Linked DNA regions of Cohaesibacter sp. ES.047. The protein of the gene in region 1 interacts with the protein of each later gene in a pairwise test. Links are inferred from orthologs where the notes say so. Each region holds a gene or a part of one and is shown on either strand. Other genes may lie near its edges. The genes, in order: secG and secA.

Region 1 (3,107 bases):
CCCGTTCTCGGGGCGCACCTGGTGGTGCGGGCGGTTCCTTCTGCCTTCTTTTCATGTTCGCCGGATCATAGAAAGCTCGATCCATTGCTGCAACCCAAACAGAAGAGAAAGGTGGCACAAATGGGGATGGTATCTTGTTTATTCGCAAAAAGATTCCGCTCAATGGGGGTGCCGTGCCTGCGAGAAGGGGCTTATGGCAAAAATGGCTTGTGTAAATCGAGAGGAATTGACGCAGGCTTGACCCAGATCCTGTGCACAGGAACGACAAGATGGGCTATGCCTGTTGCGGCTTTCGTCGTATATGTGCGGCAAGGCGCGGAGCGGGCTTGCAATGTCTCGTCTGTTTCGCCGTGTGTCGGGCTGGACCAATTTTTATCGATTGCGCTTTTAAAGGAGCAGATTCATGAGCATCAAACCTCTCGTTGCCGGTAACTGGAAAATGAATGGCCTCAAGGCCTCTGTCGCTGAACTCGAAGCGCTGGTCGCTGGCTTCGATCTTGCGGACAAGGTTGAGACGATGATCTGCCCGCCCGCTACACTGGTTGTTCCCTTTGCCGAGAAAACTGCCGGAACTGCTGTCGCCATTGGCGCTCAGGATTGTCACATGAATGTTTCGGGCGCTCACACCGGTGATCTGTCTGCTGAAATGTTCAAGGATGCTGGCGCCAGCGCGATCATCGTCGGGCACTCCGAGCGTCGCGCCGACCATGGCGAGACCAACGGCACGGTTGCTGACAAGGCAAAAGCCATTTGGGCACAGGGTCTTGTTGCGATCATCTGCGTGGGTGAAACCGAAGCCGAACGCAAATCCGGCGAAACACTGGAAGTTGTCGGCACCCAGCTTGAAGGCTCTATTCCTGAAGGTGCGACTGCTGCCAACACCGTGATTGCCTACGAGCCGGTCTGGGCGATTGGCACGGGCCTGACACCAACTGCAGATGATGTGGCAGAAGTGCACGCCTTCATGCGCGCCGAACTGGTCAAGGCCTTTGGTGACGAAGGGGCGAACATGCGTCTTCTTTATGGTGGGTCTGTCAAGCCGGGCAACGCTGTTGAACTGATGGGCGTCGACAATGTCGATGGTGCGCTCGTCGGCGGTGCAAGCCTGAAGGCGTCCGACTTCCTTGGGATCATGGCGGCTTATAAATAAGCCTGACCCCAGACCAGGTCTGGCCCTGAGCGTTCCACACCCTGCATTCAGGCCTCGAACCGGTGGAATATCCACCTTTCGGGGTTGTCTGAGGCGGCTGTGATGACCAAATGAGACCATAGCCCCGGAAAAATGCCCGTTGGCACTGGAATTGCGCATGGTCTTGTTGTAAAGACGGGCCAGAATATGAACCTTTTGCGTCGGGCCGCAGGAACGTGCTGGCCCGATTCATCGTTTGTGAGACGGTTGGATAATGGAATCAGTTGTAATTGTCATTCATCTGCTGATTGTTGCCGCGCTGGTGGTCGTCGTACTGCTGCAGCGTTCTGAAGGCGGCGGTCTCGGTATCGGCGGCGGCGGTGGCGGCGGTGGCGGTTTTTTGACCGGCCGTGGTGCAGCGAACCTGCTCACCCGCACGACTGCAATTCTGGCCGCCGGTTTCTTCATGACATCCCTTGGTCTGACCATTCTGGCCGGCATGAAAAGCAAGCCTTCTGATGTGCTTGACAATGTTCCGGCACAGACGCTGCCGAGCGGTGTGGATGAAAACAGCGGCGGCATTCTTGATGAACTGCAGCAGTTGAGCCCGAGTGCTCCGACACCTTCCGAGGCCCCGGCTACCGAGCCGACCGGTCCGCAGGTGCCGACCTCTCAGTAGGATCCGCAACCGCAGGCATAAAGACTGCTTTGACTAAGACACTTCAAACCGGCCCTTGCGATGTGTGCAAGGGCCGATTTGTTATGGTACGGTCGTGGCTCGGCCCACCCCGAAAGATCTGGGGTGATTGGAGGGGCGAGCGGACCCAATTTCCTTCCTGCTTAAATAAATCCGACAAGAGATGGCAGTGAAGGGACTTTTGCGTTTCGGTGATGGCCTGATCCAGCACCGAGCGGGAGGCGCGCGAAACAGAAATCGTGAGCAATGGGTGCCGTTTTCACAGCGCTCACAGCTTTTGTTGTTGGCTAAGATCGATTTGCTTGGCGAATCGGCGCAAAGGGAAGTAATTTAAAATTCCATGGCGCGATATATTTTTATCACTGGCGGTGTGGTGTCTTCGCTTGGCAAAGGGCTTGCGTCTGCGGCTCTTGGGGCGGCTCTACAGGCGCGCGGCTATTCAGTTAGACTGCGCAAACTCGATCCCTATCTCAATGTCGATCCCGGCACGATGTCTCCCTACCAGCATGGGGAATGCTTCGTAACCGATGATGGTGCGGAAACGGACTTGGATCTGGGGCATTATGAGCGATTTACCGGACGTCCTTCGAACAAGAAGGACAATATAACGACCGGTCAGATCTATCAGAACATTATCACCAAGGAACGACGTGGCGACTATCTGGGCGGGACCGTGCAGGTGATTCCCCATGTCACGGACGAGATCAAGGCCTTCATTCTTGATGGCAATGACGACTATGACTTTGTCTTGTGTGAAATCGGCGGTACCGTCGGTGACATTGAGGCAACGCCTTTCTTCGAGGCCATTCGTCAGCTTGGAAACGAATTGCCTCGCGGACAAGCGATCTATATCCACCTCACTCTTGTTCCCTATATTCCCAGTGCAGGCGAGCTCAAGACCAAGCCGACACAGCACTCCGTCAAGGAACTGCGGTCCATTGGTATTCAGCCCAATATCCTGATGGTGCGCTGCGACCGGCCCATTCCCGAGGCGGAGCGGCGCAAGCTGTCGCTGTTTTGCAATGTGCGGCCAGAGGCCGTCATTCAGGCGCTTGATGTGGGCAATATCTATGAAGTGCCGCTGGCCTATCATGCCGAAGGGCTTGATACCGAGGTTTTGGCGGCGTTTGGCATCGATGGGGCTCCCAAACCCAATTTCGAACGCTGGCACACCATTCTTGATCGCGTGAGCAATCCCGAAGGGGAGGTCACGATCGCAGTGGTTGGGAAATATACCTCGTTGCTGGATGCCTACAAGTCGCTGATCGAGGCTCTGACCCA
Region 2 (3,557 bases), 1.5 Mb from region 1 along the record:
GAACCGCACCGGCTGCACCGAGCACCAGAAGAGACGTCATGGCGGCCATAGCAGACCGGGTAATAATGGTTCGAACCATCTGTATCTTTCCTATGTTTGTTCACTTCGGAACGAAAATCGCATAAAAACTGCCCTCACAGGTGACCTACCTGCGATACTTGGCGTTGACAAGGCATTGACCCAATCTTATCTCTCTGCCGAGTTGTTTGTTACCAAATGGGCACATGGCCTGTTGACAGCCACCATTCATTTCGGGACTGGCACAACCTGTTCAGCTAGTCTTGCCGCAATTGCGTTACAAATATGACGGTCACAATTTTCTTGTGGCGGCAGTAAAGAGGAAGGATCCGGTCAATGGTCGGTCTTGGAGCCATCGCTCGCAAAGTTTTCGGTACGGCAAATGATCGCCGTATCAAGGGATATCACCCGACAGTCGCAGCGATCAATGCACTGGAGGATGAGGTTTCCAAGCTCTCCGATGAAGACTTGCGCAACAAGACCGCCGAGTTTCGCCAGCAGTTGGCAGACGGAACAAAACTTCAGGATCTTCTGGTCCCGGCCTTTGCTACAGTGCGCGAAGCTGCAAAGCGGTCTCTTGGACAGCGCCATTACGATGTGCAGTTGATCGGCGGCATGGTGCTCAATGATGGCGCCATCGCGGAAATGCGTACCGGTGAGGGTAAAACCCTCGTGGCGACGCTGGCTGCCTATCTCAATGCCCTTGAAGGCAAGGGCGTGCATGTGGTCACGGTCAACGACTATCTGGCCAAACGCGATGCCGAATGGATGGGGCAGGTCTACAAATTCCTTGGCATGACCACCGGTGTCATCATTCACGGCATCGAAGATGGTGACCGCAAGGCCGCTTATGACGCAGACATCACCTACGGGACCAACAACGAATTCGGCTTTGACTATCTGCGCGACAACATGAAATACGAGCTCGACCATATGGTTCAGCGCGGACACAATTTCGCGATTGTCGATGAGGTCGACTCGATTCTCGTCGATGAAGCGCGGACCCCGCTGATCATTTCCGGTCCGCTGGATGACAAGTCCGAACTCTACACCAAGATTGATGCCTTCATCCCGAGCCTGTCGGCAGAGCATTACGAGATCGACGAAAAAGCCAAGTCCTCAACCTTTACCGAAGACGGCACCGAGTTCATTGAGCAGATTCTCAAGGAAGCAGGCATGTTGCAGGGCGAAACGCTTTACGACATCGAGAATGTGACCATCGTTCATCATCTCAATCAGGCCCTGCGCGCCCACAAGCTTTTTGCCCGCGACAAGGATTACATCGTCAAGAACGATCAGGTCGTGATCATCGATGAGTTCACTGGCCGCATGATGGAAGGGCGTCGCTATTCCGAAGGTTTGCATCAGGCGCTCGAGGCCAAGGAGCGCGTGTCGATCCAGCCGGAAAACCAGACCCTTGCCTCCGTCACCTTCCAGAACTACTTCCGTCTCTACAACAAGCTTTCGGGCATGACCGGTACGGCGCTGACCGAAGCGGAAGAACTGGCAGACATCTACAATCTCGAAGTGCTCGACGTTCCGACCAACCTGCCGGTCCAGCGCGTCGATGATGATGACGAAGTCTATCGCACCACCCGAGAAAAGGATGACGCCCTTGTCACCCTGATCAAGGAATGTTCCGAGAGTGGCCAGCCCATGCTGGTTGGCACAACCTCCATCGAACGCTCAGAGGAGCTGAGCGCCAAGCTCAAGAAGGCAAAGGTCGAGCATCAGGTCCTGAACGCCCGCTTCCACGAACAGGAAGCCGTTATCATTGCGCAGGCAGGTGCGCCCGGAGCTGTCACCATTGCCACGAACATGGCCGGTCGCGGCACCGATATCCAGCTTGGCGGCAACCTCGACATGCGCATTTCTCAGGAAGTGCCCGCGGAGCTGGAAGGCGAGGCCCGCACCAAGATGATCGATGAAATCAAGGCCGACATCGAAGCCAAGAAGCAAGTTGCCATCAAGGCGGGCGGTCTGTTCGTGATTGGCACCGAGCGCCACGAAAGCCGTCGCATCGACAACCAGTTGCGCGGTCGTTCCGGTCGTCAGGGTGACCCGGGACGCTCCAAATTCTTCCTCTCGCTCGAAGATGACCTGATGCGCATCTTCGGCTCCGAGCGCATGGACGGCATGCTGACCAAGCTCGGCCTGAAGGAAGGCGAAGCCATTATCCATCCGTGGATCAACAAGGCTCTAGAAAAAGCACAGAAAAAGGTTGAGGCACGCAACTTCGACATTCGTAAGAACCTGCTGAAATTTGATGACGTCATGAACGATCAGCGAAAGGTCATTTTCGACCAGCGCATCGATCTGATGAAGGATGCCAGCGTTGTTGAAACCGTTTTGGACATGCGTCACGAGGTCATCGAGGACATCGTCGCCAAGCACATCCCGCCCAAGGCCTATGCCGAGCAGTGGGACGTTGAAGGTCTGCATGACGAAGTGCAGGAAATTCTCAATCTCGACGTGCCGGTCAAGGACTGGGCCGCAGAGGAAGGCATCGCCGACGAGGAAATCCTCGACCGGTTGAAAAAGGCTGCTGACGAGGCATCCGCCGCCAAGACCGCCAATTTCACCCCTGACCTGATGCGTCAGGTGGAAAAATCGATTCTGTTGCAGATCCTCGATCATCTGTGGCGAGAGCATCTGGTGGCGCTTGATCACCTGCGCAACGTCATCGGCTATCGTGGCTACGGGCAGCGTGATCCGCTGCAGGAATACAAGACCGAGAGTTTTGAGCTTTTCCAGGCCCTGCTTGTCAATCTCAGACGGATGGTCACCCAGCAGCTTGCCCATGTGCAATTGCGTCAGGAAGAACCGAACCCGTTCGAGCGCCCCGAAATGCCTGAAATGCACGAGCAGCGCATTGACCCGGACACAGGCGAGAATGTCGCATCGGGCGATGCTGCAGACGGACAGGACGGCGCCTTTGGCAAAGTGCCGCGCAACGCCCCCTGCCCTTGCGGCTCTGGCAAGAAATACAAACATTGCCACGGCAAACTGAGCTAAGCTTAGTCCTTGATCCAGATTGCAGCCTCGGTCGGCACAGCCCGACCGGGGCTTTTTTGCATCGATTGGAGCAGGACCGACCGACTTTATCCCGTCACGGCTTCTTACGCGCGGACCTGCCAGATGCCTTGGACAGACAGACATAAATCGCCAATAAAGCGTCGGCTCACTCCACAGGGACAAGCCTATTGTCGATCTCCTTATCCTCGCATGGGCAGTATAGACTTGAGGCATGGACAGGAAAGCGCTGGACACATTTCAGCACCTTGGCAAACGGGATACCAAGCACCATGATCAAAGTGATCGCCTTCGATGCCGATGACACGCTTTGGGAAAATGAGCAATTCTACCGCCTGACAGAGAACGAGTTTCATCGTCTGTTGTCCGACCACGCCGAGAGCGATCATCTCGAAGAAAAACTGCTGGCAGCCGAAAAACGAAATCTTGAGCTATATGGCTATGGCATCAAGGGCTTCATGCTGTCGATGATTGAAACGGCGCTTGAGGTCACCAGAGGGGATATC

The links.
Region 2: the proteins of secG (region 1) and secA interact in binary tests that used the Escherichia coli proteins (3 or more experiments, as listed by UniProt). The link is inferred for Cohaesibacter sp. ES.047 from one-to-one orthologs.

What each region holds. Positions count from the first base shown.
Region 1 is NZ_LT907844.1:4,321,259-4,324,365, reverse strand. What follows is about bases 323-3,105. They hold secG (preprotein translocase subunit SecG), read left to right. Parts: upstream 323-1,403; coding sequence 1,404-1,808; downstream 1,809-3,105. Other genes in these bases: CPH65_RS19810 (CTP synthase), read left to right, coding at 2,167-3,105; tpiA (triose-phosphate isomerase), read left to right, coding at 404-1,150. In the rest of the region: more of CPH65_RS19810, read left to right, coding at 3,106-3,107. UniProt on the Escherichia coli protein: Subunit of the protein translocation channel SecYEG. Overexpression of some hybrid proteins has been thought to jam the protein secretion apparatus resulting in cell death; while this may be true it also results in FtsH-mediated degradation of SecY.
Region 2 is NZ_LT907844.1:2,821,278-2,824,834, reverse strand. The notes cover bases 1-3,233. They hold secA (preprotein translocase subunit SecA), read left to right. Parts: upstream 1-354; coding sequence 355-3,033; downstream 3,034-3,233. Other genes in these bases: CPH65_RS12910 (peptidylprolyl isomerase), read right to left, coding at 1-79. In the rest of the region: CPH65_RS12900 (HAD family hydrolase), read left to right, coding at 3,324-3,557. UniProt on the Escherichia coli protein: Required for protein export, interacts with the SecYEG preprotein conducting channel.